Methyloferula stellata AR4: one gene and its partner. The protein of the gene in region 1 binds, or shares a complex with, the protein of each later gene. Links are inferred from orthologs where the notes say so. Each region holds a gene or a part of one and is shown on either strand. Other genes may lie near its edges. The genes, in order: ccmE and ccmB.

Region 1 (15,705 bases):
CGAATTCACCTGCGGTCCTGTTGTGCTCGATACGCGCGCGGGCCGCGTTTCCGTCGATGGCAATCCGATCAAACTCACGTCACACGAATACAGGCTTCTGGCTTATCTGATGCATCACGCCGGGCGCGTCGTCTCGCGGGGCGAGATCGTCGAACATCTATACGATCAGGATTTCGATCGCGATTCGAATACGATCGAGGTTTTCGTCGGACGCTTGCGCAAGAAACTCGGCGTCGATGTCATTCAGACCATCCGCGGCCTTGGCTATCTTCTGGCCGTGCCAGGCGAAGCGGCTGGGGGCACGAAATCCACAAAGAGCGATCCCTCAGCTTCGAGCCGTTGATGTGAGCGAAACCCAAAAATCGCGTGGCGGTTCGATTGCACTGCGCCTCTTCGTTTCGGCGGCGTTTTTAAGTTTTTCGATTCTTCTCGTCGCCGGTCTGGCGCTGTCCGCCATCTATCGAAATACCGCGGAAGCGGGTTTCGACGAGCGTCTCGGCGTCTATTTGCGGGCGCTTGTCGCCGATATTGCGACGCCCGTCGACGAGGGTCGCGCGGAGCCCGGTCAATTGGGCGATCCGCAATTCGAATTGGCGCTGTCAGGCTGGTATTGGCAGATCACGAGGCTCGACGATCCGAACCGGGAGATCAAAAGCTCCAGATCGCTTTTCGCGGCGAAGCTGCCGCGCCTCGCCGACCAAGGCATTCCGGTCGGACAAAGCGGAACGCGGCGCGGCTATGTGAAAGGCCCGGACGATCGCCGGTTGCGCATGGTCGAACGGATCATAGACGCGGGCGATCAAGGCACTTTTCTCGTCCAGGTCGCGGCGACGACGGAAGATCTCGACGCCCAGATTGCGCGCTTCCAGTTCGATCTTTTCGTCACCTTCACCTTGCTCGGTCTGGTGCTTGTCGCCTCATCGGCTTTGCAGCTTCGTTTCGGTTTGCGGCCTTTGCGGCAATTGCAGGAAGGCGTCGCCGCGATCCGCCGCGGCGAGGCCGAAAAGATCCAGGGTTCGTTTCCTCAGGATCTCGCGCCGCTCGCGAGCGAAATCAATCTCCTGATCGCCGCCAATCGCGAAGTCGTCGAACGTTCGCGCACCCAGGTCGGCAATCTCGCGCATGGCTTGAAGACGCCGCTGAGCGTCATCATCAACGAGGCCGGCGTCGACGACAGCAGCTTCGCCGGCAAGGTGCGCGAACAGGCGATTTTGATGCGCGATCAGATCACCTATTACCTCAACCGGGCGCAACTCGCCGTGCGCGTGGCGATGAGCGGCGATTCGACAGAAGTGGCGCCCGTCGTCGAAGCTTTGGTGCGGACCTTCGAGAAGATCTACCGCGAACGCGACCTTGTCTTCGTCACGCGCATCGCGCCGGGCGTGCGGTTTTTCGGCGAACGTCAGGATCTGGAAGAAATGATCGGCAATCTGGTCGATAATGCCGGTAAATGGGCCGACCACGAAGTTGTGATCGAGGCCTCGCCTGAGCCTGCCGGCAAAGCCACCGAAGGATCGTTCTTTCGCATGTTGATCGACGATGACGGGTCAGGTTTGACGCCGGATCAGCGCGAGGCTGTGTTGCGCCGGGGCCTGCGCCTCGATGAAACCAAGCCCGGCTCGGGCCTGGGTCTGTCCATCGTCGTCGACCTCGTCGGCCTTTACGGCGGGGCGTTGAAGCTCGGTGTTAACCCCTCGGGAGGGCTGCGGGCAGAGCTTCGCTTGCCCGCCGCGTAAAAATGCGGCACGAAGCCCCGCGATCTGTTCGCTTGAAAAGCGCGGCTTTATCTTCGATCTATAGGCCTTGACCCGGGATCGCCTACGACGGCGCCGTGGGCGTCTCAGGAACATTCATGCTCTGGATTATTTTCGCGGTTTTGACGGGCATCGCCATTTTCAGCGTGCTTTGGCCCTTGGCCCGCGCGCCGAAGCGTCAGAGCGATGTCGAACGCGATATTGCTTTCTATGAGGAGCGGCTCGGCGAGATCGATCGGGAGGTCGAGCGCGCCTTGATCGCGCCCGAAGATGCGAAAGCCGTCAAAGCGGAGGCCGCGCGCCGGCTTCTGGTCTCGGCCGATCAAGACAAGGCACCGGCGCAGGCTTCACAAACGCGGATTCGCCTTGCAACCGCGCTGGGTCTGATCCTGGTTCCGGCCGTGGCACTCGGTCTTTATGCCCGCGTCGGGCATCCGGACTGGCCCGATCTGCCCTTGCAGGCGAGGCTCAACTCGGACCCCGCACGGATGGATCTGGCGACGGCGATCGCCAAGGTCGAAGCCCATCTCGCGCAAAATCCGTCGGAGGGGCGCGGATACGAAGTCCTGGCGCCCGCCTATTTGCGGATGGGCCGCGTCGACGATGCCGTGCGGGCCGCCTCGACCGCTCTGCGGCTTCTTGGCGATTCGCCCGAACGGCTCTCGCTTTACGGTGAAACGCTCGTCGCCGCGGCGCAGGGCGTCGTGACGAAGGAAGCGCAAGAGGCCTTCACGAAAGCGGTCGCGAATGGCGCCTTGGCGCCGAAGGCATCGCTTTATCTGGGCCTTGCCGCCGAGCAGGATGGCGATACTCAACGTGCGCTCGCCATATGGCGAAAACTCCTGGCGGACGTGCCCAACGCGCCCTGGACCGAAAGCCTGCGTCAGAAAATCGCCGCGCTTTCGGGTGAAGCCGGACCGCAATCGACGCCGGAGGGCGCGGCCATCGCCGCCATGCCGGAGGGCGATCGCGATGCCGTGATCCGTAGCATGGTCGATAGGCTCGCCGCGCGCCTTGCCCAAAACGGCCAGGATCTCGAAGGTTGGCTTCGCCTTGTTCGTGCCTATAAAGTCCTAAATGAAGCGGATAAGGCGCGCACGGCCCTGGGCGAGGCGCGCCGCAATCTTGGCAATGACCCGGCCGCGACCGCCCGCATCGACGCGCTGGCGCATGAACTCGGCCTCGAAGGATAGATTTCAGCATGACTCGCAAAACGCGGCGGCTCGCCTTGATCGGATCGGCACTTTGCGTGCTGAGCGTCGCCGTCGGACTCGTGCTTTTCGCGTTTAGCGGCAGCATCGTTTTTTACTACGATCCCGCGATGGTGGCGGAGAAGGCCCCGCCGCCCGGCACGCGCCTGCGCATCGGCGGTCTCGTCAAACAGGGTTCATTTGTGCGTGAAGGGGGTCAATCGATCCGCTTCGACATCACCGACACGAAACATGACGTATTGGTCACCTATACGGGGCTTCTGCCGGATCTCTTCCGCGAAGGGCAGGGCGTCGTGGCCGAAGGCGTCATCGGACCTGACGGATTGTTGAAGGCCGATAGCATCCTCGCCAAGCATGACGAGCGCTATGTGCCGCGCGAAGTGGCCGATGCTTTGAAGAAGCAAGGCCTTTGGAAAGAGGGCGAGCCTTTGCCCGAGACACGCGCAGATACGTCCGCCAATCCGGCATCGAGCGTGAAACAATAGAGCGAGAGCAATGATCGTCGAAACCGGACATTACGCCCTCGTTCTTGCCTTGGCGCTGGCGCTCGTCAATGCGATTGTTCCGATCTGGGGCGCGCGCCGCCATGATCCGCAATTGATGGCGGTTGCGCCGTCCGTCGCGGTGATGAGCTTCGTTCTCATCGCCTATGCCTTTTTCGCACTGACCTATGCGCATGTGGTCTCGGACTTCTCGGTTTTGAACGTCGTCGAGAATTCGCATTCGGCTAAGCCGCTCATCTATAAAATCTCCGGCGTCTGGGGCAATCACGAAGGCTCGATGCTGCTTTGGGTCTTGATCCTCGCAATCTTCGGCGCGGCGGTCGCGGGTTTCTCGCGCAATATGCCGGACGACTTGCGCGCCAATGTGCTTGCCGTGCAGTCCTGGATCGGCGCGGCCTTCCTGCTCTTCATCCTGCTGACCTCCAATCCTTTCGCGCGCCTCGCGCAGGCGCCGGCCGAGGGCCAGGATCTCAATCCGCTGCTGCAGGATCCGGGTCTGGCGATCCATCCGCCGCTGCTCTACCTCGGCTATGTCGGCCTCTCGATTACCTTCTCCTTCGCCGCCGCTGCCCTGATCTCGGGCCGCATCGACGCCGCTTGGGCGCGCTATGTGCGGCCTTGGACCCTGATCGCCTGGATCTTCCTCACGCTCGGCATAGCGATGGGCTCCTACTGGGCCTATTACACCCTGGGCTGGGGCGGGTTCTGGTTCTGGGACCCGGTCGAAAATGCCTCGCTGATGCCGTGGCTCGCGGCGACCGCGCTTTTGCATTGCGCCGCCGTCATGGAAAAGCGCGAGGCCTTGCGCGTCTGGACGATCTTTCTCGCGATCCTTGCCTTTTCCCTGTCGCTCATCGGCACATTCCTGGTGCGCTCCGGCGTTTTGACCTCGGTCCATGCCTTCGCCAGCGATCCGCAGCGCGGCGTCTTCATCCTGGTCATTCTGATGGGCTTTATCGGCGGTTCGCTCGCGCTCTTTGCCTTTCGTGCAGGTGAGCTAAAACAGGGTGGAATCTTCGCGCCGGTCTCGCGCGAGGGCGCGCTGGTCTTGAATAATCTGCTTTTGACGGCGGCCTGCGCCACAGTCTTCGTCGGCACGCTTTATCCGCTCGCGCTCGAAGCGCTGACCGGTGAAAAAATCTCGGTCGGCGCACCTTTCTTCAACGCGACTTTTATCCCGCTCTTCCTGCCCTTGTTCCTCGCGATGCCGATCGGGCAAATGCTCGCCTGGAAGCGCGGCGATCTTTTGGGCGCCGCGCAAAGACTGACGGTCGCCGCTGCTTGCGGTGTCGTGGCGGCGCTCGTTTTCGCAGCCTGGCATGGCGCGCCTTGGGTGTCTTATTGCCTCGCGGGTCTCGCGGTCTATGTGATCACCGGCTCTTTCACCGATCTCACGGGCCGGGTTTTCGCCGATGGCCTCTCTGTGTCGGGCGCGTGGCGCCGCGCGACGGGTCTGCCGCGCTCCGCGTGGGGCACGGCTTTCGCGCATGCGGGTCTTGCCGTTACGCTCTTGGGGCTCGCCGCGACGGGATGGGGCGTCGATCGTGTGCTCACGGTGCGGGCCGGCGAGACGATCGCTCTTGGGCCTTATGAAGTAAGCGTGCTTGGTCTGGTGCCGGAGCAAGGGCCGAATTACTCGGCGCTGACCGCGCCTTCGATCATCCGCAAGGGCGGCGTGGCCATCGCCAAGATCGCACCGGCGAGCCGGTTCTACCCGAGCCGGCGGATGAGCCGGGCAGAAGCTGGTATCGCGACTTTGGGCTTCGGCCAGGTTTACATGAGCATTGGCGGCGCTTCACCCGATGGTGCGATCGACGCGCGGCTCTATTGGAAGCCGCTCGTCAGCCTGATCTGGCTCGGCGCCTTGATTATGGGCTTCGGCGGCATGCTGTCTTTGTCCGACCGGCGCTTGCGGATCGGCGTCGCGCGCCGCGCGCGCGTCGCGCCCGTGCCCCCGGGCGTCCAGCCGGCGGAGTGACGATGCGCAAGCGATTCCTCTTTGCTGGTCTGGCAATCGTTGCGATGCAGCCGCTGCCCGCCTTCGCCGTGCGGCCCGACGAGATGCTCAAGGACCCTGCGCTCGAAGCCCGCGCGCGGGCGCTTTCGAGCGAATTGCGCTGCATGGTCTGCCAAAACGAATCGATCGACGAATCGGATGCGCCGCTCGCGCATGATCTGCGGGTGCTCGTGCGCGAGCATTTGCAGGCGGGAGAAAGCGAGGCGGCGATTCGCCAATATCTCGTCGCGCGCTACGGGGATTTTATTCTGCTCAAGCCCCCGTTCAAGGCTGAAACTTTTCTTTTATGGCTGACGCCGCTCTTGGTTCTCGTCTTGGGCGGCGCTGGAATCGCGCTGGTCTCAAGGCGCCGCTCGCAGGCGGTAGCGCCACTGGAGCTCAATGCTGAAGAACAAGCTAGGCTCGCCGATTTGTTGAAAAAATGACTTAATTCAAGCCTTTTGTTGTCTCCTGGCTTACGAAATTTTCATTCCGCCGAAATAGCGACGTAAGCCGACCGCGCCCATGTTAGCGTTGAAAGGGCGTCCTCCCCCGCCTTCCTTTCATTTGGAGATGCATATCTATGACGAGCTCGAAGTCCCCCCGACCTGATGAGCAGAGCGAAGGTTTTTCAAAGATTCGCAAACATGTCCCAAGCCGTGTCGTTCTGTTGAGCGCGGTGGCGGGTGTGGCTTTGACCGGCGCACTGGCGAATAGCTTTATCTTTCCTTATCCTTCTAGTGCGCTTGCCGAGACCGTGACGCCTGCGGCTCAGGGTGCGTCTTTCGCAGATGTCGTCGATCGCGTGCGCGGCGCCGTCGTCTCGGTCAAGGTAAAAGTCACCGAAGACGCCGAGAGCGACGATAGCAAGCCGAATATTCCGCAGCTTTCGCCCGACGATCCGATGGAGAAGTTCTTCAAGCGGTTTGGTCAGCAGGGCGCGCCGGGCCTCCCGCATAAGCCGCATATCCAGCAGGCGCAGGGCTCCGGCTTCATCATTTCTCCCGACGGTTATGTCGTGACGAATAATCACGTCGTCGAGCATGGCAGCGATGTCACGCTTGTGATGGACGACGGCAAGACCACGCTTCCTGCGACAGTTGTCGGCACCGACAAGAAGACCGATCTCGCACTTTTGAAGATCAAGGAAGGCGGCAATTATCCCTTCGTCGATTTCGCATCGGCAGCGCCGCGCGTCGGCGATTGGGTGATCGCGGTCGGCAATCCGTTCGGGCTTGGCGGCACGGTCACGGCCGGTATCGTGTCGGCCCGCGGCCGTGACATCGGCGCTGGACCCTATGACGACTTCCTGCAGATCGATGCGCCGGTCAATCGCGGCAATTCGGGCGGCCCGACCTTCAATGCGGCAGGCCAAGTCGTAGGCGTCAATACGGCGATCTTCTCGCCGTCGGGTGGCAGCGTCGGCATTGGCTTCGCCATTCCGGCCGATACGGTGAAGAGCGTCATTGCCCAGTTGAAAGACAAGGGCACCGTCGCACGCGGCTGGATCGGCGTGCAGATCCAGCCTGTCACGGCTGAGATCGCCGACAGCCTCGGACTGAAATCCCCGAAGGGCGCACTTGTCGCCGAGGCGCAGGCGGATTCGCCCGCGCAAGAGGCCGGCATCAAGTCGGGCGACGTCATCCTCGGCGTCGACGGCGAGAAGGTCGAAGGTCCGCGCGAACTGGCCCGCAAGATCGCGGGACTTGGACCCAATGCCAAGGCGGATCTGACCGTCTGGCACGGCGGCTCCGAGAAGACCGTCTCGGTGAAGCTCGGCAGTCTGCCGCCCGATAAGGAGGCCAAAGCCGACGCCGACATGCAGTCCGAGAAGAGCTCGCTGGCAAGCCTCGGCCTGTCGCTTGCTCCCGCCGCCGCGGTTCCGGGCGCCGGAAAGGAAGGCGTCGTGGTCGCCGAAATCGATCCTGACGGCGTCGCGGCGCAGAAGGGTCTTAAGGTCGGCGATGTCATCGTCGAGGCGGGCGGTCATGCCGTCAGCAAGCCGTCCGACATCACCGCGGTCATTGCCGACGCCAAGAAGGATGGCCACAAGGCCGTCCTGCTCCGGGTGAAGAGCCCCGAAGGCATGCGTTTCGTGGCGATCGGGACGAGCCCCGCCGGCTAGCCCAACCGGTTCGTTCACTATGCACGCCAAAACAGTGGGCCGGGGGATGATCTCCCGGCCTGCTTTTTTTGTGGAAATCGCTATATGACATCCATGCGCATTCTTATCGTTGAAGACGATCTCGAAGCCGCCAATTACCTGGTCAAGGCTTTCAGGGAAATGGGCCATGTCGCCGATCACGTCGCCGACGGGGTCGAGGGCTATGAGCGCGCGCGCGACGAGACCTATGACGTGCTCATCATCGACCGTATGCTGCCGAAGATGGACGGGCTCTCGCTGATCGGCGGGTTGCGGGCGCAAAAAATCACGACGCCGGTCCTGATCCTTTCGGCGCTCGGCCAAGTTGACGACCGGGTGAAGGGACTTCGGGCGGGCGGCGACGACTATCTGCCGAAGCCCTACGCCTTTTCCGAACTGCTGGCGCGGACGGAAGTCCTGGCGCGGCGCAATCAGCCGAGCACGACCGAAGACATGGTCTACCGGGTCGGCGGGCTTGAGCTTGACCGGCTTTCTCATAAATTGACGCGGGCCGGGAAGGAAATCTCCCTCCAGCCGCGCGAATTCCGCCTGCTCGAATATTTGATGAAACACGCCGGACAAGTCGTGACGCGGACAATGCTTTTGGAAAATGTCTGGGATTATCATTTCGATCCGCAGACCAATGTCATCGATGTTCATATTTCACGTTTGCGGTCGAAGATTGATAAAGGTTTCGATCCGCCGCTCCTGCAAACCATCCGCGGCGCGGGATACATGATCCGTGACGCCTCTCGGTAAGCTCTTTCGAACGACCGCCTTCAAGATATCGCTCGCCTATCTCGTCATATTCGCGATCGGCGCGGGGCTCGTGCTGAGCCGGGTCGGCTGGCACGTGAAAGAGCTGATCGACGAGCAGATCAAGCAGACGATCGACACCGACATCACCGGCCTTGCCGAGCAATATGCGCAGGGCGGCATCAGGCAGCTCACGACCGTCATCGAGCGCCGCGTCAAACAGCCGGGTGCCGGGCTTTATCTCGTCACGACCTATGCGGGCGAGCCGATCGCCGGCAATATTGCGAGCCTGCCCGCGGGGGTTCTCTCACAGGCCGGCACTGTCGAGACCAATTATCAGAGGCCGGGCGACGCCGGCGGCTTGCATCGCGCCTTCGCGCGCATCTTCATCCTGCCGGATGGCTTCAGGCTTCTTGTCGGTCATGATATTGAAGAAGAGGAGAGCCTGCGCCAGATTCTGTCGGGTGCGCTGCTCGCCTCGCTCTTCTGGCTGACGATCATCGGCACTTTGGGCGGTCTGCTTGTGGCGCGGCGCGTGCTGACCCGTGTCGATTCGATCAACGCGGGGGCCCGCCGCATCGTCGCAGGCGATCTCTCCGGCCGCCTGCCGGTGACGGGATCGGGCGATGAACTCGACCGGCTGGTTTTGAACCTCAACAGCATGCTCGATCGGATCGGCGAATTGATGGCCGGCTTGAAAGAAGTCTCCGACAATATCGCGCATGATCTGCGCACGCCCTTGACGCGCCTGCGCAACGGCGCCGAGCAGGCCTTGCGCTCTGCTTCGTCCGTGGACGAGAACCGGCTCGCGCTCGAAAAGGTCATCGAGGAATCGGACAATATGATCCGCATCTTCGACGCGCTTTTGATGATCGCCCGCGCCGAGGCGGGCGCCAGTCCCGAAGGGATGGTTTCTTTCGATGCCGCAGCGGTCGTGCATGATGTCGGCGAACTCTATGAGCCGGTCGCGGAAGATCGCGGTGTCACATTGGAGACCGAGGCGGAGCCGGGGCTTTTTATCGAAGGCAGCCGCGAACTGATCGGTCAGGCGCTCGCCAATCTGATCGACAATGCGCTGAAATATGGCACGCCCATCACGGCATCGCGGGACGGCAAATGCACCGTGCCGGAAATTTTCGTCACCGCGCGGCGCAATGACGGCATGATCGAAATCACCGTTGCCGATCGAGGCCCCGGCATTGCGCTTGCCGATCGCACCCGCGTGCTCGACCGTTTCGTGCGGCTTGAAAATTCGCGCTCGCGGCCCGGTTCGGGCCTCGGCCTTTCGCTCGCCGCGGCCGTCGCGCGGCTGCATGGCGGGACCTTGCGTGTCGAGGACAATGCGCCGGGTCTGAGGATCGTAATCGCATTGCCGGCGGTGGCGCATCCCGTGGCGCTTCCCGCGCCCGCGCCCGTGCCGGCCTTGGCTTCGCCCGGGACAGCGGCATGAGTGGCGCGCCGCAGGCGAGCCGGACCCAATCCTCATTGCCTTTGTCGCGGCGGATCTCGACCGCGCCGCAATTAACCGATGCCAAGGCCGCGGAACGCCGTCTCGCGGATTTTCTTGGGAAGCATGGGCATGAGGAGATCGCGCGTCTCGCGGCGGATAAAAATATTCGGGCGCTTCTGCAAGGCATAGCCGATCATTCAGTCTATCTTTGGCGGCTTGCGGCCACCGATCATCGGAGGCTCGCACGGCTTTTGAACGAGGCGCCCGAGGCCAGTCTGCGCGCCTGCCTCACAGGCCTGGAGTCGGCCTGCGCGAGCATCGACCGCGAGCAAGATCTCATGGCGCGGCTGCGTCTGGCCAAGCAGGAGATAGCGTTGCTTGTCGCGCTCGCCGATCTCGGCGGTGCTTGGGATCTCGTCGCGGTGATGGACGCGCTATCGGACGCCGCCGATCTTTTCGTGTCGCTCGCGCTGCGCTTCATGTTGCGTGGAATGTCGGCGAACGGAAAACTACATCTCACCGATCTCGCAGTGCCCGAGGCAGAATGCGGGCTTGTGGTCGTCGCGCTCGGCAAGCTCGGCGCGCGCGAACTCAATTATTCAAGCGACATCGATCTCATGGTCCTGTTCGATCCGGCCTCGGCTGCCGTGCCGGACGGAACCGACCCGGGGCCGCTGTTCGTCCGTCTCACGAAAAATCTCGTGCGGCTTTTGCAGGACCGCACGGGCGACGGCTATGTCGCGCGTGTCGATCTAAGGTTGAGGCCGGATCCCGGCTCGACCGCGATCGCCGTCGGCCTGCCTGCGGCTTTGTTCTATTATGAAATGTACGGCCAGAACTGGGAGCGCGCGGCGCTCATCAAGGCGCGGCCCATCGCCGGTGATCTCGCGCTTGGGCGAAGGTTTTTGCATGAATTGACGCCTTTCATCTGGCGCAAATATTTCGACTATGCGGCGATTGCCGACATTCATGCGATGAAGCGCCAGACCCATGCGGTGCGCGGCCATGCCGAAATCGCGGTCGCCGGCCATGACATCAAACTCGGCCGCGGCGGCATTCGCGAGATCGAGTTTTTCGTCCAGACGCAGCAATTGATCTTCGGCGGCAAAAGACCGGATCTGCGCGGTGCGCGCACGCTCGACATGCTGCAAAGGCTCTTCGAGGACGGCTGGATCACGCGCGAAGCGGCTGATGAGCTCAAAGCCGCCTATATCGCGTTGCGCGGCATCGAACATCGCTTGCAGATGATCGCCGACGAGCAGACGCATCGCTTGCCGCTTGAGAAGGACAAGCTCAAAAAGTTCGCGCGGTTTTGCGGATTTGCGCGCGTCGATCAGTTCAGCCGTGCCTTGACGCGGCATTTCCGCGACGTCGTCTTTCACTACGCGCTTCTCTTCGAACATGCGCCGGATCTCAGCGCCGAATTGGGAAGCCTCGTCTTCACCGGCGTCAGCGACGATCCGGAAACACTCGAAACCTTGGCGCGGCTTGGCTTCAAAAATCCGTCTCTCGCGGTCGAGACCGTGCGCGGCTGGCATTTCGGGCGCCGCGCCGCCGTGCAGACGGCACGGGCGCGCGAAGTGCTCACCGAACTCGTGCCGGACATGATCCAGGCCTTTGCGCAATCGGGTGCGCCCGATGCCGCGCTCGCCGCCTTCGATCAGGCCTTGGCCCATATGCCGGCCGCGATCGAACTTTTTTTGATCCTGAAATCCAATCCCAACCTGCAAGCTCTGTTCAGCGATATTCTGGGCTCGGCGCCTCGCCTCGCAGGCATTATCGAGCAGCGGCCGCATGTGCTCGATGCCGCGCTCGATACGCGGCGGCTCGACATCCCGCTCGACGAAAGATCTTTCGAAGACCGCGCCGCCTTCGCGCTGCGCAGCGCCGCACATATGGAGCAGTTTCTCGATACGGCGCGGGATTTCGCGCAGGAGGAAATGTTCCTCATCAGCCTGCGGCTTCTGGCCCAGCTGATCGATGCGCAGACGGCGGGACGCGCCTTTTCAGCGCTGGCGGCAGCGGTTGTCCAGGCTTCGCTCCGGCAGGTCGAGCATCAGATCGCGGCAGACCATGGGCATGTGCCGGGCGGACGCTGCGTGGTTGTTGCCTTGGGCAAGCTCGGCTCGCGCGAGATGACGGCGACCTCAGATCTCGACTTGATGCTGATTTACGATTTCGATGCGGAGCGTCCCGTCTCGGATGGCGTGCGGCCGTTGCACGCCGGGCAATATTATGCGCGCATCGTGCAGCGGCTCGTGTCGGCCTTGACGGTGCCGACGCGGCGCGGCCGGCTCTATGAAGTCGACATGCGCTTGCGTCCGTCAGGCGGCAAAGGTCCGGTCGCTGTGCAGATGAGCGGCTTTTCCACCTATCAAATGCATGAGGCCGAGACCTGGGAGCATATGGCATTGACGCGGGCCCGCGTCATTGCAGGCGACAAGGCTCTCGCCGCTGAGGTTCAGTCGGCGATCCGGGCCATTATCTGCTCGCCGCGCGGCGAGAGCCTGCGCCGCGACGTCCTGGCCATGCGCAATCTGATCGCACGCGAAAAGGTCGAAACCGGCCCCTGGAACCTCAAGCTGACGGCTGGCGGTCTGTTGGATATCGAATTTCTGGCGCAATATTTATTGCTGCGCCACGCTCATGATGAGCCCAATTTCTATGCGATTTCGACCGCCGAATTGATCGATCAGGCGGCAGGCTTCGGTTTCCTCACCTTCAAGACCGCGCGGGATTTGCTCCAGGCGCATAGCCTCTATACGAATGTGACCCAAATCCTGGGGGTGACTCTCGCAGGGGATACGCCGCCGCCAGCCGCGAGCCTGGCTGTCAAGCGGCGTTTGGCCGGTGCTGCCGATCTGCCGGATTTTGCCCATCTGGTGCGCGAACTCGAAGAGACGCGGGCCCAAACACGCCGCATCTTTACGCGGCTTCTGACAACGGATTGGGCACGACCTTAAGCCGCAAGCGTGCTTAATGTATCTGACACATTTGGCAAATTCCGGACGGTAATCGTCATTCCAGAAAAGACCGATGAGCCGCTATTCGAACCAGAAACGGGCCAAACGGGCCGCGACGACTGCCGCCACGCCTTCCAAAGCCGGCACTTCCAAAACCAGCGCGGGACCGGCTGCCATGACTGACGTCAAGACACGCAAAGAATGGATGAACAGGGCGGTCACGGGGCTTGATCCGGCGCTCTTCACCGAGCATCTGGTCGGCTGGCTTGAGGCGACCGCCTATTTGCGCAGCCGCTCCGAGGCCGCGGCGTCGAAAGACCCGATCGCTGAGCTCGGCGGGGCGATTCCGCTGTTTTCCGCCGCCGATCTGGAAAAGCCGCCAGTGCGCGCCGTGGCGGATGATGCGGTTTTCGCCTTTTGCATCATTGCCGCGCTCGCCGCCGATAAGGCCGCCGTCGAAAAGCTGGAAGCCTCTTTGTCGGCGCGCTTCGGCGAGGCATTTCCCGGCAGCGCGGCGCTTGGCTGCTGTCTTCGCGGATCCGAAACCGGCGATCCGCTCGATACCGCCGTCGGCGCCTTCATCAAGGATATGCTGGAAGCCAAAGCCTTCGATCCGCGAGACATCTGGAATGCCGGCCTGCGGCTTCTCGAAAAGGCGCGTCAATCGAATTTCGTCCAGGAGCTCATCGGCGTGCTGGCCAAATGGCACAGGGATCGCTGGACCCACATCATCACGCAGCAGCTTTTCAACGTGACACGGCCGAGGGCGACGGTGCCGCCGATTGAAGAGGTGCTGAGCGATGACCGGAATGATCAGTGCTTCATCGCGTGCTTGCTGATCGCCGCGACCGGTGCCGTCGATCTCGAATTCGACGAAGCCTATCGCGCGCATTTGCAGGCTCTTGCGCGGCGGGGCTGAAGCCTGATTAACAACCAGATGATGATGGCTGCGTGTCCATGAAAGTCGTGGCACTCCTGACGACAGGGTTGAGATCGTCGATCGGCTCCGATGCCCTCCTGCGCGAGGTCGCGGGCAAGCCGCTTTTGGCGCATGCGCTCGACCGCATGGCGCGTGTCGACAAGCTCGACGCGATCGCCGTCGTCGCGACGGATTCGCCCGCCGATGCGGGGATCGAGCGCTTTTGCAAGGCGCGCGGGATCACCTGCTATCGTGGCAGCGGGGAGGATGGTCTCGGCCGTTTGCTCGCGGCGCTGAAGGCCGAGGCCGCGACCGCGGGCGTCGTGATCGCCGCCGATGCCCCGCTGGTCGATCCGGCGACGATCGATCATGTCGCCAATCTGATCCGCCTGACGGATGGCATGGTCGATTGGATCGGCACGCCGCTCACCAAAAGCTATCCGCTCGGCATGGAGGTCGAAGCCTTCACCGTCGCGGCGCTCGACGATTCGAGTCGCCGCTGCCTCGATCCGGATGAACGGCGCGAAGGCACGACGCATTTGCGCTCGAACTCGCGTCTCTATCGCTTGCTGAGCGTCACGGCGCCGGCCGAGCAGCATCGCCCCGAACTCGATTTCTCGGTGACGCCCGCGAGCATGCCGACCATCGAAGCCGTTATCCGGCATTTCGCCGGGCGCGACGATTATGGGCTGACCGAGATGATCGCCTTCCTCGACGCGCGCTCGAAGGGCGCCAAAGGCACCGCGCGAGTATAGTTTGATCTGGCTGCACCAGAGACCGCTTGCCGGCAGCGGCAATATTTTCACGGGTCGGGCGGCAAGGCATCGAGCGCAGCGAGCGGATCCGTTGCCGTCCAAACAAGGTCGTTTATAGTCTTGACGAGGCGGGGCGCATCTCCGGTCGTTGTCACCCAATCGGTTTCGATGAAATTTGGGACTCGCTGGAAGAACTTTGCGTTTTTCTTCACGCGTGCGAGGAGACGATTATAAGCGTTTACGGTCGGGTAATTGGCGTAATTCAATGTGCTCAATACGGGAAAATGATTGAAGATCAGGCCGACCCTCCCGGCCTGTCTGTTTTTACTTTGATCGCGTTCTGCAGGATCCGGGGAAAAGAAATTGAACCAATCCTGGTCGGAATACCAGTTTTCCCGCATATAGCGCCAGACAAAGGGAACGACGTGACGCAACGACTGCGGTGATCCTTTGTCGCGATCGACAAACATCACCAGCCGTTTGTTGTCCGTTTTCATTTGATCGACAGTGGGCCAATTGAACTGCCCTACATTCAAGTTGACGTCCCATGTCCGGGCACCGGAAGGAGGATTCGCGGAGGTGCTGTCCGGCCAGAAGATCAGGTCGGTGGCATTGCTTGTGGCAAAAGCTGCGACGAATAGGGCGTTGCTGGCGGCATCCGGCAGCGTGTCGCTTTGGCTTTCAAACAGGATTGTCACGATGTCGTTCGAATTGGCATTCAGGAATGTGACGATTTCGGTCAAGGTCGCCGACAACAGCCGCGGCGGCGAGGGCATGCCTGGGGACCCGCAATATCCGTGGCAGAGATAGAGATCGTTCGTCCCTCCGGTGGTGGGCGAATAGACGAATACGTCTAGTGCGAAAGCGCGGACCCCTTGCGCAAGCTGCTCCGTGACGCTGCCTTGTTGCTGTGCGGCTAAACTGTTCCAGCCGTCGGTGACATTGGCCATCGCATTATGCGCGGTCAGAAATGTAAATTCGTTATAGCGTCTGAGTTTCGGCGGTACGTAGACGGGCAGCTGGGCCGGCTGCGCGGGAGTTGCTCCCCAGTCCATATACCAGAGCACCATGATGGCAAACACGACCACTGCGACCGCGACTGCAGGGTTGGCTTCCACATGCGCCGGTGGAAATGGAAACCAGGTGGAAAGCGAAGCCGACCCGTTGACGCGCACCTGCTCCAAGGCCGATCCAGGCGCTAGTCCCTTCACGCCGATCATGACCCAAGAAGAATTCAGGCCTGCCCAAGTACTAT
Region 2 (15,645 bases), 2.2 Mb from region 1 along the record:
ACGACGCCGCCGGCACAGATCCCCTATCTCTTCTATCTGTTGCGCAAGAAGCTGGCCGATGCGCAAGGCTCGCTTCCGCAAGGCCTCATCGGCCCGAGCGTCAACGACGAATATGGCGACGTCGATTCCGTCCTCTATACGATATCCGGCAAGGGCACCGATTATGCGCAATTGAAGAAGATCGCGGAGAATATGCGCCAGCGGCTTCTCAAAGTGCCGGATGTCGTGAAGGTGAATATGTATGGCGTCCAGGACCAGAAAATCTTCGTGGATTTCAGTCAGGCCAAGCTCGCCAATCTCAATTTGCAGCCGCAATCGATCTTCGACTCGCTTGCGAAGCAGAATGCGGTCAATGCGTCGGGTGTCGTCGAGACGCAATCCGCCCGCGTGCCTATGCGCATCACCGGCGCCCTCGTCGGCGCGGCGGCCGTGGCCGAGACGCCCGTTGAAGCCAATGGGCGTGTTTTCCGGCTCGGCGACATAGCGAATGTAACGGACGGGTTTGAAGATCCGCCAAGCTTTCTCTTGCGGCAAAGGGGTGAACCTTCGCTTGCGCTCGGCGTCGTCATGGCCAAAGGCGGCAATCTCATCACGCTGGGCGATGCGCTGAAAAGCGCGATGGCGGAGATCACCGCGCAGCTCCCGGTCGGCATCGATATCGAGCAGATCGCCGATCAGCCGAAGGTGGTCCAGACCGCTATCGGCGAATTCACCCGCTCCTTCACCGAGGCCCTTGTCATCGTCCTCGTCGTAAGCTTCCTCTCGCTTGGCTGGCGGACCGGCATCGTGGTCGCGGTTTCCGTGCCTCTCGTGCTCGCCATCGTCTTCATCATCATGAGCGCGATGGGGCTCGATCTGCATCGCATCACACTCGGGGCGTTGATTATCGCGCTCGGGCTGCTCGTCGACGACGCGATCATCGCCGTCGAAATGATGGTCGTCAAAATGGAGCAGGGCGTCGATCGCCTGAAGGCTGCGACTTTCGCCTGGGACTCGACCGCTTTCCCCATGCTGACCGGCACGCTTGTGACGGCGGCGGGCTTCCTCCCCGTCGGCTTCGCGGCCTCCTCGACCGGGGAATATGCCGGCGGCATTTTCTGGGTCGTGATGATCGCGCTTCTCGCTTCCTGGATCGTCGCGGTCGTCTTCACGCCTTATCTCGGCGTGAAGCTTCTTCCCGATTTCGCAAAGCACGGGCATCGCGATCCGGACGCCATCTATGACACGCGGATGTATCGCGGGCTGCGCTCATTGGTGCGCTGGTGCATCAAACAACGCATGATCGTCGTCGCGGCGACTGGCGGGATTTTCGCGCTCGCGGTCGTGGGCTTTGGCCATGTCCAGCAGCAGTTTTTCCCTTTGTCGGAACGGCCCGAGCTCTTCCTGCAATTACGTCTGCCGGAAGGCACGGCGATTGGCACAACCCTCGGCATCACGAAAGAGGCCGAAAAGCTCATAGCCGACGATCCCGATATCGAAACTTACACGGCCTATGTCGGTCAGGGCTCGCCACGTTTCTGGCTGGGGCTGAACCCGCAGCTTCCCGATGAATCTTATGCGGAGATCGTCATCGTCGCCCGCGATATAGAGGCGCGTGAACGTCTCAAGACGAAACTCGAAGCCGCAGCGGCTGCGGGCGCGCTCAATGCGGCACGCGTGCGCGTCGATCGTTTCAACTTCGGGCCGCCTGTCGGTTTCCCGGTGCAGTTTCGCGTCATCGGCCCAGATCCGAACACCGTCCGCGGTGTTGCCTATCAAGTGCGCGACGTCATGCGCGCCAATCCGAAGGTGGTCGAGCCGCAGCTCGATTGGAACGAACAAGAACCATCGGTGCGCCTGGTGCTCGATCAGGATCGTGCGCGCGCGCTTGGTCTCAATCCGCAAGACGTCGCCAACACGCTTCAGATGCTGTTATCGGGCGTCACCGTGACCACGGTCCGCGAGGGCATCGAGAAGGTCGATGTGGTGGCGCGGGCGATCAAGTCGGAACGTGCCGATCTCGGCCATATAGGCGATCTCGCGATCACCTCACGCAATGGTGTTCCGGTTCCGCTCGCGCAGGTGGCGAAGATCGTCTACGGCCACGAGGAGCCGATTCTCTGGCGCCGCAGCCGCGATATGGCGATTACCGTGCGCTCCGATGTCGTCGACGGCGTCCAAGCGCCCGATGTTACAAATGAAATCTGGCCGGCCCTGGTGAAGATCCGCGCCGAGCTTGCGCCCGGCTATAGAATCGAGATCGGCGGCGCTATAGAGGAGTCCGCCAAGGCCAATGCGTCGCTCTTCGCTGTCTTTCCCTATATGCTCGTTGCCATGCTGACGATTCTAATGCTGCAATTGCAAAGCTTTCCGCGCTTGGCCCTGGTGTTTCTCACGGCACCTTTGGGGCTGATCGGCGCATCGCTCGGGCTCAATCTCGCGCATCGGCCCTTCGGTTTCGTGGCGCTGCTCGGTCTCATCGCGCTCGCCGGCATGATCATGCGCAATACGGTGATTTTGGTCGATCAGATCGAGGACGACGTGAAGCGCGGACTGCCGCGCGGCGAGGCGATCGTCGAGGCGACGGTCAGACGCGCGCGGCCCGTCGTGCTGACGGCATTGGCGGCCATCCTCGCCATGATTCCTCTGTCGCATTCGGCCTTCTGGGGTCCCATGGCGACGGTGATCATGGGCGGGCTCTTCGTCGCGACATTCCTGACGCTGCTCTTCCTGCCGGCGCTCTATTCGTTGTGGTTTCGCAAGAGCCTCGGTTCTCAGCCGGCAGCGCAGGACACCGAACCCTCACATCGAACCGGCGAGGCCATTCCCGGCCTCCCGGCCCTTTCCATGAAATAAGGTCCCATGAACGTCGCCGCCGAAGCCAAAGAGAAAGATACGCGCCAGCGCATCGTCGAGACAGCCGAACGCCTTTTCCGGCAGCTCGGCTTTCAAAAGACGACCGTCGCCGATATTGCGCGCGAGCTTGGCATGTCGTCGGCCAATGTCTATCGCTTCTTCGGCGCCAAATCCGAGATCAACGAAGCGGTCTGCCGGCTCTTGATGGGCGAGGTCGAGCAGGCCGCCGAAGAGATCGCGGCCGAAAAGACCAGTGCGTCCGACCGGTTGCGCAAGCTTGTCCACACCGTCAACCAGATGAGCGGGGAACGCTATATCGGCGATCGCAAGCTGCATGAAATGGTCGCCGTCGCATTGAGCGACAATTGGCCGATCATTGTCGGCCATATAGAACATATGGGCGCGATCTACGGCAAGATCATCGCTGACGGCGTCGCAAAGGGCGAGTTCGAACCCTGCGATATCGAGACGGCGGCCAAACTCGTCCATACCGCGACAATCCGCTACTGCCATCCGCGCCTGATGGTCGAATGCGCGGATGTGCCTTCGCCGAGCCTTGATGAGATGGTCGATTTTTGCCTGAGAGCTCTGGCCAAATAATACTCCTCCGGACGTCATGGCCGGGCTTGACCCGGCCATCCAAGCGCTGAAGGCGGTATTAAAGCTTCGCGCCGAACCCGCGCAGTTCAAAGACCGCTATTCATCTCTTGGCGGCAAGCATGGCGAGCGGATCGCTCTGGTCAATGACGAGCCTTTGGCTCGCCGCCTTCGGCGGTCGCGAAGCGATCATTGACAAAAGCGCATCCGTCTCGCCGAAAATCTCCGCCATCGGATGAATGGCGAAATCCGATATGCCGCCACCGGACGCGCAGGCATAGCAGCGACGCTCTGCCTATTGGACGAATGCGCTTGCTTCCAGCGTCCAGATCCATTGCCGCGGCGGCGCCTTGCAATCGCCGATCGGTTTGTTGTCGGAACAGGCGCCACGTACCGGCTCGGACTCAAGACTGTAGAAAAACCGTTCTGCGTCTTTCGCAAATCCCTTGACGGTGCTGTACGGCCCGTCAGCATCCTGCTCCGGCAAGTGCTTCCAACCCGCGAGGCTGTTCTCGATCTTGTCCTGAGCGGCGACGAAACCGATCGTCAAGCCACGCGCCTTGCCGGATAGGAGGCAGGCGCTCCCATGCAGCCCATCGGGAAGTTTCGGTGCAGCGACCTTCGTCTTAAGCGGCAGGCCGATGGCGGCGCTGACAGCCTTGGCAAGTGCCGCGCATTCGTCCTGCGCAATGGGCTTGACCTCGGCGTCCGCTGCGAAGGCCGGGATCGATGCCAGACAAATAAGAAGAACCAGGGCTTTTGACATGCGACGCCCCTTCACGTGCCTCCGGAAAATGCCGCGACCCGCTGACCTGAATTTAGCGCGGCGCACCGGTCTGCCCAGCTTTTCCGGCAGTAAGGTGAACAGCGGTCTATCCGAATTGCTTAAGATGAACGCCGGCGGCTGACAACGCGGCGCTGTTTCACCATTGATCGCGGTGTTCAAAGACCGCCATTCATCTTTTGGCAGTGAGCATGGCGAGCGGATCGCTTTGGTCAATGACGACCCATCGTAGATGGGTCGCCGCCGAAGGCGGTCTGAGATCATTGACAAAAGCGCATCCGCCTCGCTGAAACTGCCCGCCATCGGATGAATGGCGAAAACTGACGTGTGGTTAGCGGGCAACTTCACAGGTTGAACCAGGGCGTTAGCTCGAATAACTCCCGGTGCCTACTAAGCCCATGGTCGGTCACGCCTTGAAGCGACATTCAGTATACTATCGGCAAAGACGAGAGGCAGGATAGCCCATTTCATGACGGACGAACCAGAGCAACGGTTTGAATCGGACATCTCATTTCGCTGCCCAAGTTGCGGTGAGCGGATTAGAACCTCGATCGAGGTGCCAGAGCCAGATTGGAGTAATGCTGAAAGTTCCTCTGATCTTGTATCCAATGATGTAAGTGAAATAAGCTGCACCGAATGCGGAGCAAGTTTTGAAGCAGATGTTTTTTACTCAGGATCTTCCTGCGAAGTAACTTTTCGTGATTACCCGAATGTTTTGGTGGCGGCTGATATACCATTCTTTACGCCAGATCCGGACTACTACGTAAGCTGGTTTGCAGAACCCGCGCCTCCAGAACCTTACCTAAATTTTTTGAATGCATTCTTCGATATTGGCAATGTCTTACATAAACATGGAAATTTGGAAAGCGGCGGCGCCCTTATCAATCGAATGGTTTTCGCCCAATACCTTTCGGCCTTCGAAGCCTATCTTGCGGATACATTGGTCCAAAGAGTCACAAAGGATATCAAACTTGTGCGAGAAATTCTGACATATGACCGAAATCTAAAAGACCAAAAATTCTCGCTTAAGGAAATTTTAGAAGATCACGACATCGTCATGAAAGCAGTTAGAAAATATCTTCGAGAGACCGTTGTATATCACCGCATTGAGTTAGTTTCCGCGCTATACAAGATGGCTTTCGGAGTTAAATTGCTGGATGGGAAAGCTTCTGCCGACAAACTTGCGTTAGCGATAAGATATCGTCACGATTGTGTACACAGAAACGGTGTCGATATTGATGGCAATTCGCTTACTGTTTTTACGGTGAATTATATCGCCGAGCTGTCGAAGTTGCTGCGTGCTATTGTTGATGATATCGAAAACCAGCTTGATCCAACCGAGCGGACGGGGTTCCTATTTTAGGAAATTCTCGGATCGCAAGTAGTACTGTGCAGAGCCGATCAAAAGATGAATTAAGCAACAATCGCCACGCGGCGATCTCGTCCGTGCACGAGGCCTCGGTAGGTGCCAATCCCTCCCTCGTTCGGAGAGGGTGGCCGCGTTAGCGGCCGGGTGGGGTTACCCCATCCGGCATGCTTTGCATGACACCTTTCCCTTGCAGGGGAAGGATTCGCTCATGCCACCGCCAACTGCCGCAGCACGTAAGGCAGAATGCCGCCATTCTTGAAATATTCGAGTTCGTCCTCGGTCGCGATGCGGCAGAGCAGCGGCACGGTCTTCACGCCGCCGTCGGCATATTTGATTTCCGCCTCCATCATCTGACGTGGCTTCAGGCCCTCGCCAAGACCATGGATCGTGACGATCTCGTCGCCCTTGAGGCCGAGCGACGCCCAGGTCGTGCCGGCCTCGAAGGTGAGCGGCAGTACGCCCATGCCGACGAGGTTAGAACGGTGGATGCGCTCGAAGCTCTCGGCGATGACGGCGCGCACGCCCAGGAGCTTGGTACCTTTCGCGGCCCAGTCGCGCGACGAGCCATTGCCATATTCGGCACCGGCGAAGATGACGAGCGGCACCCCTTCCTCTTTGTATTTCATGGCCGCATCGTAGATCGGCATTTCGGTGCCGTCCGGCCAATGTTTGGTCATCCCGCCTTCCGGCACCGTGCCGTCCGGCTTTTTCTCGCGGATGAAATTCTTGATGCGGATATTCGCGAAAGTGCCGCGCATCATGATCTCATGATTGCCGCGCCGCGTGCCATATTGGTTGAAGTCCTTGGCCGAGACCTGCCGCTCTTCGAGGAAGGTTCCGGCGGGTGAGCCGGCCTTGATCGAGCCTGCGGGCGAAATATGGTCGGTGGTGATTTTGTCGCCGAAGAGCGCGAGAATGCGAGCCCCTTCGATCTCTTTGACGGGGTCCGGCGTCATCGTCATGCCGTCGAAATAGGGCGGGTTCTGCACATAGGTCGAGCCCATGTCCCACTTATAGGTTTCGCCCGATGGCGCCTTCACCTTGCGCCAATGCGCATCGCCCTCGAAGACATCGGCATAGCGTGACTTGAAGACCTTGCGCGTCACGAAATCCTCGATGAAGGCATCGATCTCCTCGCCCGAGGGCCAGATCTCCTTGAGATAGATGGGCTCGCCCTTCTTATTATGGCCGATCGGCTCCTCGTCGAGATTGCGCGTCACCGTGCCGGCAATGGCATGCGCAACGACCAGCGGCGGGGAGGCCAGATAATTCGCCTGCACGTCGGGGCTGACGCGGCCTTCGAAATTGCGGTTGCCCGAGAGCACAGCCGCGGCGACGATGCCGTTCTCGTTGATGGTCTTCGAAATCTCAGGCGGCAAAGGTCCGGAATTGCCGATGCAGGTCGTGCAGCCGAAACCGACAAGATTGAAGCCGAGCTTGTCCAAATCCTTCTGCAGGCCGGAGGCCGTCAAATATTCGGCGACCACCTGGCTGCCCGGCGCGAGCGAGGTTTTGACCCAAGGCTTCGTCGTGAGGCCTTTCGCCAAAGCATTCCGCGCGAGAAGGCCCGCGCCGATCAGCACATTCGGGTTCGACGTATTGGTGCAAGACGTGATCGCTGCGATCACCACATCGCCATGGCCGAGATCGAAATTCTTGTCGTCGACGGGATAGCGCGTCTCGGCATCGGCGCTCTTCTTGTAATCGGATTCGAGCGCGGCCTTGAAGCCTTCGGCGACACCGCCGAGTGCGACGCGGCCTTCGGGACGCTTCGGACCCGCCATGGACGGCATGACCTCGGCGAGATCGAGATCGAGCGTCTCGGTGAAGACGGGATCGGGCGAGATCTTGGTGCGATAGAGCCCTTGCGCCTTGGCATAGGCCTCGACCAGCGCGATGCGCGGATTGGAGCGCGCGGTCATGGTGAGATAGGAGATCGTCTCGCCATCGACCGGGAAGAAGCCGCAGGTCGCGCCATATTCCGGCGCCATATTGGCGATGGTCGCGCGATCGGCGAGCGAGAGCGCATTCAGGCCCGGCCCGTAGAATTCGACGAATTTGCCGACGACGCCCTTCTTGCGCAGCATTTGCGTGACGGTGAGCACAAGATCCGTCGCGGTCACGCCGGGGTTGAGCGCGCCGGTCAATTTGAAGCCGATGACCTCCGGCAAAAGCATGGAGAGCGGCTGGCCGAGCATGCAGGCTTCGGCCTCGATGCCGCCAACGCCCCAGCCGAGCACGGAGAGCCCGTTCACCATGGTCGTGTGCGAATCGGTGCCGACGAGCGAATCGGGATAGGCGACCTCGATCGTTTCCTTCTTACCGCCCTTGCCTGTGACTTTTTCCTTCTTCGTCCAGACGGTCTGCGCGAGATATTCAAGATTGACCTGATGGCAGATGCCGGTCCCGGGCGGCACGACACGGAAATTATTGAACGAGTCCTGCCCCCATTTCAGGAAGCGGTAGCGCTCGCCATTGCGCTGATATTCGAGATCGACATTGGTCTTGAAGGCTTTGTTGGTGCCGAAAGCATCGACGATCACGGAATGATCGATGACGAGATCGACCGGCACGAGCGGATTGATCTTTTGCGGATCGCCGCCGAGCTTGGTCATCGCATCGCGCATGGCGGCCAGATCGACGACGGCCGGAACGCCGGTGAAATCCTGCATCAGGACCCGCGTCGGACGGAAGGCGATTTCGCGCTCGTCCTTGCCCTTGTTCTGCAGCCATTGTGCGACGGAGAGAATATCCTCCTTTGTCACCGAGCGGCCGTCCTCGAACCGCAGCAGGTTTTCGAGCAGGATCTTCATCGAAAAGGGCAGGTTCGCAATGCCTGGGAGACCGTTCTTTTCCGCCGTCTTGAGCGAGTAATAATGATAGGTCTTGTCGCCCACATTGAGCTTTTTCAGGCATTTGAAACTGTCGAGCGACGCCATGGAATCCACTTCCGAAACCGAGCTGAAAAGATGTCCGGCTTATAGATAATTTCTAAATCGCGAGCTACAGGTCGAAAGGCGAAGTTTTTTTGACCCCGCCCCAAGTGTTTTTGAGGGTCAAGAGTTTCTGAGGGTTTTGCATGCGCCTTGCGGCGACGGATCTGACGCTCGAACGCGGCGCCCGCCTGATTTTCTCCCATTTGAGCTTTTCTCTCGAGAGCGGCGAAGCCCTGGCTGTCACCGGGGCCAATGGAGCGGGAAAATCCTCGCTTTTGCGCGCTTTGGCGGGGCTTTTGAGCCCGGTGTCCGGCACAATCGAGCTTTCGCCGCGATCCGACATGCCGCGCGCCGAGGCCAGCCATTATCTCGGCCATGCGGACGCCCTGAAAGGCGTGCTGACGCTCAGAGAAAACCTGGTCTTCTGGTCGGCCATGCTCGCAACAGTGCCGGGCACAATGGCGGTGGAGGCGGTTTTGGCGCGCTTTGGCCTTAAAGCCGTCGCCGACCTGCCCGCAGCCTATCTTTCGGCTGGCCAAAGGCGCCGCGGGGCGCTGGCAAGACTGTTGCTCGCGCCGCGGCCGATCTGGCTGCTCGACGAACCGCTGACCGCGCTCGATCTGGCATCCCAGAACCTGCTGCGCGAGGTCATGCAGGACCATTTGGCGGGCGGCGGTCTCATCATAGCTGCCACCCATGCGACGCTTGGCCTAGCCGCGCGGGAGCTTAATATGGACGGCAAGATGGATGGCGAGCCATGAGTGCCACGCAGCGCGGCTCTTCGCCGCTCAAGGCGCTTTTCGCGCGCGAATGGCGGATCGGCCGGAGAGTCGGCGGCACCGGCAGCATGGGTGTCGTGTTTTTTCTGATCCTCGTCTCGATCATTCCCTTCGCGGTCGGGCCCGATCTCGTCCTGCTCGCCCGCATCGGCCCGGCGCTTTTATGGATCGCGGCTCTGCTCGCGACGCTGCTTGGCCTAGATCGGCTGTTCCAGGGCGATGACGACGATGGCTCGCTCGACCTTCTCTTGATGAGCGAGATACCGCTCGAGGCCATCGTTCTCGTCAAATGCCTCGTGCATTGGCTTTTGACCGGCGTGCCGCTTGTCGTGGCGACGCCGGTCTTTGCCGTGATGCTCGGCCTCGAACCGCAAGCGATTTTCGGTGTCACGATCTCGCTTTTGGCCGGGACGCCGGCGTTGACTTTGATCGGCGCGATCGGGGCGGCTTTGACCGTCGGATTCGGCCGCGGCGGGCTTTTGCTCGCGATCTTGATTTTGCCGCTTTGCGTGCCTGTTTTGATCTTCGGCGTCTCGGCGGCGCAGGCGGCTTCCGGCGGCACCGTGCCTTTCATGACGCCCTTCGCGATCCTCCTGGCGCTGAGCCTCGGGGCCTTGGCGGCGGCGCCCTTCGCAGCCGCTCTGGCGCTGCGGCAGGCCCGGATTTAGCCACCGGCTTTAATTTGCCTTTCACATGTGAGGCTCCTAGATGATGGCCATGCTGAACCTCGCCAATCCGAGCAATTTTCTGCGCCTCGCCTCCTGGCTCGTGCCGGTTTTCGCCGGTATCACGCTATTTTTGTTCGGCATCGGCCTCTATCTTTCCTTCCTCGCCCCGCCGGACTATCAGCAAGGCGAGACCGTCAAGATCATGTATCTGCATGTGCCGGCGGCTTGGCTTTCCATGTTCATCTATGCGGTCATGTGTTCGGCAGCGCTCGGCACGCTCGTCTGGCGCCATCCGCTCGCCGATGCCGCGCAAAAGGCGGCAGCCCCGCTTGGCGCCGGATTCACCTTCATTTGCCTCGCGACCGGCTCGCTCTGGGGCAAGCCCATGTGGGGCACATGGTGGGTCTGGGATGCGCGGCTGACCTCGGTGCTGGTTTTATTTCTGATCTATCTCGGCCTTGTTGCGCTCTGGCAGGCGATCGAAGATCCTGGCCGTGCCGCGCGCGCGGCCGCCGTGCTGACGCTTGTCGGCGCGGTCAATATTCCGATCATCAAATTCTCGGTCGATTGGTGGAACACATTGCATCAGTCGGCCTCCGTCTTCCGGCTCGGCGGTCCGACGATCGCGCCAAGCCTGCTCTGGCCTTTGATCGTGATGGCCCTTGCCTTCACCTTTCTATTTTTGACTTTGCATATGATGGCGATCCGCAACGAGATCTATCGCCGCCGCCTGCGGCGTCTGTCGATCCTCGCGGCCCATGCCGGCGACAGGGATCTCTCGGGTGCCGCGATGGAGCCGGCCCGATGAGCGATCCGCATCTTGGCTTCATCGTCGCCGCTTATGGTCTGGGCTTTGTCGTGATCGCCGGAATGGTGGCCGCGATCCTTTACGATCAAAAGATTTTGAAGCGGGCACTGGCCAAATTGCCGGGACGCGGCGAAGGCGGACCCGAGGAATGACAGCGCAGGACGCAGATCCCGCCGTCGCAGAAACGCCGAAGCCGCAACGGCGCCTCTGGCTCATCTTTCTGCCGCTTCTGGTTTTTCTGGCGTTGGCCGGGCTCTTCCTACTGCGCCTCTATGGCGGAGACGCATCGCGCTTGCCCTCTGCGCTGATCGGCAAGGAAGTGCCGGCTTTTAATCTGCCAGCCGTTGCGGGACTTGAAAATAGAGCGGGCCTCACCGACGCGGATCTGCGTCAAGGTCATGTCACTTTGGTGAATGTCTTTGCCTCATGGTGCGTGCCTTGCCATCAAGAACATGAGCTTTTGATGCAGCTCTCGAATGATCCGGCATTGGCCGATCTCGGCGTGAAGATCGTCGGCATCGCCTATAAGGACGAACCCGAAAACATCAGGCGTTTTCTCGGCCAGGCTGGCGATCCCTACAGCCGGATCGGCGCCGACCGTTCGGGACGCACCGCGATCGATTGGGGCGTCTATGGCGTGCCGGAAAGCTTTGTCGTCAAAGGCGACGGCAAGATCGCGTATAAATTCATCGGGCCGATGAGCGCTGACGCCATACGCAGCGTGCTTCTGCCGGAAATCGCCAAGGCGGCTGCACCGGCTTCCGCTCAGTGAGCCGCGAGGCTTGCGACAAGAAAAGCAATTGCCGAAGCCGGCGCGCAATCGCAGGCCTTGGCGCGCACTTCGGGCAAGGCCTCTATCAGATCGGAAAAATCGATGAAGCGCCGATTGAGCCGTTCGGCTAGGCGCTTCACGACGAAGCGCCCGGCACCGGCTCCGACGACGGGCGCTTCCGCGCTGATCTCGCCACGCGACAGGATGAGATGCGCGGCATCGGTCAGATCGCGCAATTGCACTTCGGCGAAATAGCGCGCGAGCTGCTGCCATGTCGCGAGATCGGCTTCGGGCCCATCATAGCCCAGCATGCGGGCGAGCCGGGCCATCGAGGCCTCGACCGTCTTTTCGCGCCCATCGGCGGTCTCCATGACATCGGCATCTTCCGGCAGTTCGCCCAGCAGGCGATAGACATCGCAAGTCGCTGCGAACCATTCGTTCATCAAAGGCACCCAGCGCCCGCCGAAGGGCACCAGCTTGAGGCCGGAGGACATCAAATAGCTGCGTACGACTCCGGCATAGACGAGTTCGCCATTGGCGAGGCGCGAAGCATCCGAATAGCCCGCCGTTTTGACTTTGCCGCCGATGACCGGAATAAGATCGGTGGTCGTCGAGCCCATATCCACGAAAAGCGCATTTTGATGGTGGAGCCCGGCGAAAGACGCGCTCGCATGCCAATTGGCGGAAGCGATTTTTGTGGCATGGGCGGCAACCGCCTGCGGTTCGACGAAGCCTTCGGGGCCGGCATAGAAGAGCACCCGCGCGGGCGCCAATTCCTGCGCCGCGAGCGCTGCGACACCATTGACGCCTTCTTCCCGCGAGGCAAAGGCGTCGCAAAGTTCGGCGGTCATGGTCGCGGCATTGAGATCGGCCGATCCGACAAGCGGCTTTGCCTCGGCAAAGGACCGATGCAATTCGTCGAGCCCAAGCCAGAGCGGGCAGGCAACTTGCACGGCCTTGACGATGCGGCCGTCTTCCCAGCGCGAGGCTTTCAAATGCGCGCCGCCTATATCCCAACCGATGATGCTTTGCATATGTGTCTCTTGCGTGCGAACCAGATGGGCTCTTGATGCTGAAGTCTTTTCCTTGTCCTTCGAGACGCGCTCCCAAAGGAGCGCTCCTCAGGATGAGGGAAAAGATGCAATCTTCCCAAAACCCTCACCCTGAGGAGCGCGCAAAGCGCGCGTCTCGAAGGGCGAGGGCGGCAGAAACGTCCTTCAGCAGCCTTGCTTATGATGCAGAGGTTTTCGGTGGAAGTCATTCCCGTCATCGATCTCAAGGGCAAGCAGGTGGTGCGCGCCAAAATGGGGGAGCGGCAGTTTTACGCGCCGCTCGTAACACCGCTCGCCGCGACCAGCGCGCCGCGCGACGTGATCCAGGGCTTTTTGTCGGAGCATCCATTCGAGACGATCTATGCCGCGGATCTCGATGCGATCGAAGGACAAGCTTCGCATGAGGTTACTCTTGCCGAATTACAGGCGCTCTTTCCTCATCTGACTTTTTGGGTCGATGCCGGCGTCAGAACTCTATCCGAAGCGCAGATATGGCTCGCGCAAAATAAGGCTCATCTCGTGATCGGAAGCGAATCATTCGAGGACGCAGCCGCGTTCGAAATGCTTCGCGACGATCCGCGCATCATCCTTTCGCTCGATTTTCGTGGCGAGACATTTCTCGGGCCGCGCGCGCTTCTCGACGACGAGAGGCTTTGGCCGCAGCGCCTGATCGTCATGACTCTCTCGCGTGTCGGCAGTGATGCGGGGCCGGATATCGAACGGCTTCAATCCGTCCTCAAAAGAGCAGGGTCACGCAAAATTTATGCGGCTGGCGGTCTGCGCGGCAAAGGCGATCTCGGGCTTTTGCAGGCGGCCGGAGCCGCGGGCGTTCTTGTCGCATCCGCTTTGCATGATGGGCGGCTTGGCAGCGCAGATTTGGTGCAGGCAACTTAAAATGAAAAGGGGAGCCCGAAAGCTCCCCTGACATTGACCAACCTGCGGACCGAATCTTAGTTCGGGGCGAAGGGGTGCTTGGCCGTGTCGCGCTGCGCGACGACTTCGGTCGCCTTCGGCTCGCCCTTGACGGCGCGGGCGATGGCTTCCTTGGTGGCGCGATAGTTGAAGTCCTGGATCTTCTGATCGTCGGCTGCTTCCCAATGGATGAACACGCCGACGCAGATGAAGATATCATCAGCTTCGGCGACCGGAATGATGCCTTCTGCGACGCTGTCCGCGACAGCCTTGCCGACGGCATGCTGAGCCGGTCCGAACATCTGAACGGCCTGCTTGGCGCCCTTGATGGTGACCTTGTTGAACAGGATCGTGTTCGGCTTGCAGAGCAGGTTCGGGGCGACGACGGCGAGGAGCGTCGTGAAGCCGTCCTTGTTGTTGACCAGCGCGTTGGCGAACGCCGATTCGGCCGCGCTGCCGCGCGGTCCCATGATGAGATCGATGTGAGCGATTTCATTGCCGTCGCCGACAAGCGACTCGCCGACCAAAAGCTTATTAATCACGGCCATTTACAAACTCCTCAGAAAGGGGACTTTTCGATGAGCTGCCGAAGCATTCGACAGACATAAATTCATAGAACGCAATTGAACCCCTGCGTCCAAACACGCTCTATCAGCTTTTTTAATCGCATTTTCAACCGCGAAGCCGGGGAGGCCCGCCTGATAATGCTCTATCCTTGCTGTCAGCGCCCTTGCTTGGGCCGGTTGGCCAGATAGCCACGGATCGCTCCGCGGCGCCACTCAACCATTTATGCGAGGCCGGAGCAAGATGCTGGATAGCCGATCGGCGAAGAGAGTGCCAACGGTCAGATCGGCGCTCGTGCCAGGGTTGCGACCATGTGCCTTGAGGCGCGTGTCGAAAGCCATGAGATCGTCGAAAGACTCCTCAGGCTTCGGCCGTGCTTCGAATCGCGCAAAGGCGTCAAAGGCTTCCATTCGAACGGCCTCAGCGGCCTCCAGGCCGAATTTGCGGGTGATATGCGTATCGGGAAATTTCGCCAGGAAAGCGAGATAGGTTGTAACGGTAGTCCAGGGCGCGCTCCATCCACGGTCTCTGGCGCTTTTGAGGGCAGCAAGCCCTGTCATGAAAACATCTTCAAAATTCGACGCATATTGGTAAGCGATGCGGTCGCGCGGAGCGGCCTCGGCCATAGCCTCGCGCAAAGTCACGGTTGCCGGCTGATGGACATCATGCCGCGCGGTCTCGCCAAGGCCGCCCGGCGAAGCACGGGCGATTGCTTGAAACGTGTCTTCGGCATCGGCGCGGCTAAGCCTGCCTAAAATTTCAGCCAAGCCGCCATGCAGATCAGGTATGCCACGCTCCGCCGCCGCCGCGAGAGGCGCGCATAAAAGCAGAATGCCGAGATTTGTATTCATTCCAACGGTGGCGAAACTCGCTTCCACCGCGCCGCGGATACGCTGGCCGACGGTATGACCCCGCCGCGTCAGCGATGGCGCCGCTGCCGCGGCGCTCGCCAGAAAATGCTCCGCCGTCATGCCGTGGCCTTCGGCGAAGACATGAACATTGCCGGGTTTCAAGGCCAGGATTTCATCGCGGCAGGAGGCGATAAAAGCCTCGGCGATGTCGGCCTCAAGGCTCATCGCGCGGTTCTGGCGAGATCGAGATCGAGCCGTGTCAGAAGATCGCCCGCGAGCCGGTCGGCGATCGAAAATCCGGTGATGCTTTGCAAGCCGCGCCAGCCGGGCATGCTGTTGACTTCGAGAACGGTCAGACGTCCGTCGCGCTCGCATAAAAGATCGACGCCGGCGAAATCGGCGCCGATGGCTTTTGCCGAGCGCAGCGACAAATCGCGCATTTCATCGGTGATTTCGATCGGCTCGGGTTTGGCGCCGAGTTTCACATTGGTGATCCAATGCCGTGCGTGGCGGCTCATGGCCGCGATGATCTCGCCGCGCGAGACGAGAACGCGGGTATCGCGAAATCCGTCCTGTTCGACACCGACGAATCGCTGCAGATAATAGACGCCTTCGACCGCTTCGATCTCGGGCAGATCGGACTCGCGCCGGATCAGTTTCAGCCCGCGCCCTTGCGCGCCGAAGAGCGGCTTCAGGACCAGGGCCCCGCGCGCGCATT

Evidence for each region.
Region 2: the proteins of ccmE (region 1) and ccmB are in contact, whole or in part, in a solved structure (PDB 8CE8), measured with the Escherichia coli proteins. The link is inferred for Methyloferula stellata AR4 from one-to-one orthologs.

What each region holds. Positions count from the first base shown.
Region 1 is NZ_ARWA01000001.1:3,325,321-3,341,025, reverse strand. What follows is about bases 1,705-4,702. They hold ccmE (cytochrome c maturation protein CcmE), read left to right. Parts: upstream 1,705-2,955; coding sequence 2,956-3,450; downstream 3,451-4,702. Other genes in these bases: A3OQ_RS0116435 (heme lyase CcmF/NrfE family subunit), read left to right, coding at 3,461-4,702; ccmI (c-type cytochrome biogenesis protein CcmI), read left to right, coding at 1,853-2,947; A3OQ_RS0116450 (sensor histidine kinase), read left to right, coding at 1,705-1,736. Outside these bases: A3OQ_RS0116455 (response regulator transcription factor), read left to right, coding at 1-343; more of A3OQ_RS0116450, read left to right, coding at 345-1,704; more of A3OQ_RS0116435, read left to right, coding at 4,703-5,446; A3OQ_RS0116430 (cytochrome c-type biogenesis protein), read left to right, coding at 5,449-5,910; A3OQ_RS0116425 (Do family serine endopeptidase), read left to right, coding at 6,048-7,589; A3OQ_RS0116420 (response regulator transcription factor), read left to right, coding at 7,683-8,366; A3OQ_RS0116415 (sensor histidine kinase), read left to right, coding at 8,350-9,813; A3OQ_RS0116410 (bifunctional [glutamine synthetase] adenylyltransferase/[glutamine synthetase]-adenylyl-L-tyrosine phosphorylase), read left to right, coding at 9,810-12,776; A3OQ_RS0116405 (hypothetical protein), read left to right, coding at 12,952-13,695; A3OQ_RS22765 (NTP transferase domain-containing protein), read left to right, coding at 13,734-14,450; A3OQ_RS0116395 (interleukin-like EMT inducer domain-containing protein), read right to left, coding at 14,498-15,705. UniProt on the Escherichia coli protein: Heme chaperone required for the biogenesis of c-type cytochromes. Transiently binds heme delivered by CcmC and transfers the heme to apo-cytochromes in a process facilitated by CcmF and CcmH.
Region 2 is NZ_ARWA01000001.1:1,164,550-1,180,194, forward strand. The notes cover bases 8,186-11,123. They hold ccmB (heme exporter protein CcmB), read left to right. Parts: upstream 8,186-9,278; coding sequence 9,279-9,968; downstream 9,969-11,123. Other genes in these bases: acnA (aconitate hydratase AcnA), read right to left, coding at 8,186-8,524; ccmA (heme ABC exporter ATP-binding protein CcmA), read left to right, coding at 8,665-9,282; A3OQ_RS0105735 (heme ABC transporter permease), read left to right, coding at 10,009-10,776; ccmD (heme exporter protein CcmD), read left to right, coding at 10,773-10,928; A3OQ_RS0105745 (DsbE family thiol:disulfide interchange protein), read left to right, coding at 10,925-11,123. Also shown: A3OQ_RS0105695 (efflux RND transporter permease subunit), read left to right, coding at 1-2,835; A3OQ_RS0105700 (TetR/AcrR family transcriptional regulator), read left to right, coding at 2,842-3,435; A3OQ_RS24295 (hypothetical protein), read right to left, coding at 3,728-4,198; A3OQ_RS24300 (hypothetical protein), read left to right, coding at 4,686-5,579; more of acnA, read right to left, coding at 5,792-8,185; more of A3OQ_RS0105745, read left to right, coding at 11,124-11,548; A3OQ_RS0105750 (hydantoinase/oxoprolinase family protein), read right to left, coding at 11,542-12,582; A3OQ_RS0105755 (HisA/HisF-related TIM barrel protein), read left to right, coding at 12,799-13,494; fae (formaldehyde-activating enzyme), read right to left, coding at 13,551-14,060; A3OQ_RS0105765 (triphosphoribosyl-dephospho-CoA synthase), read right to left, coding at 14,292-15,152; A3OQ_RS0105770 (RimK family alpha-L-glutamate ligase), read right to left, coding at 15,149-15,645. UniProt on the Escherichia coli protein: Required for the export of heme to the periplasm for the biogenesis of c-type cytochromes.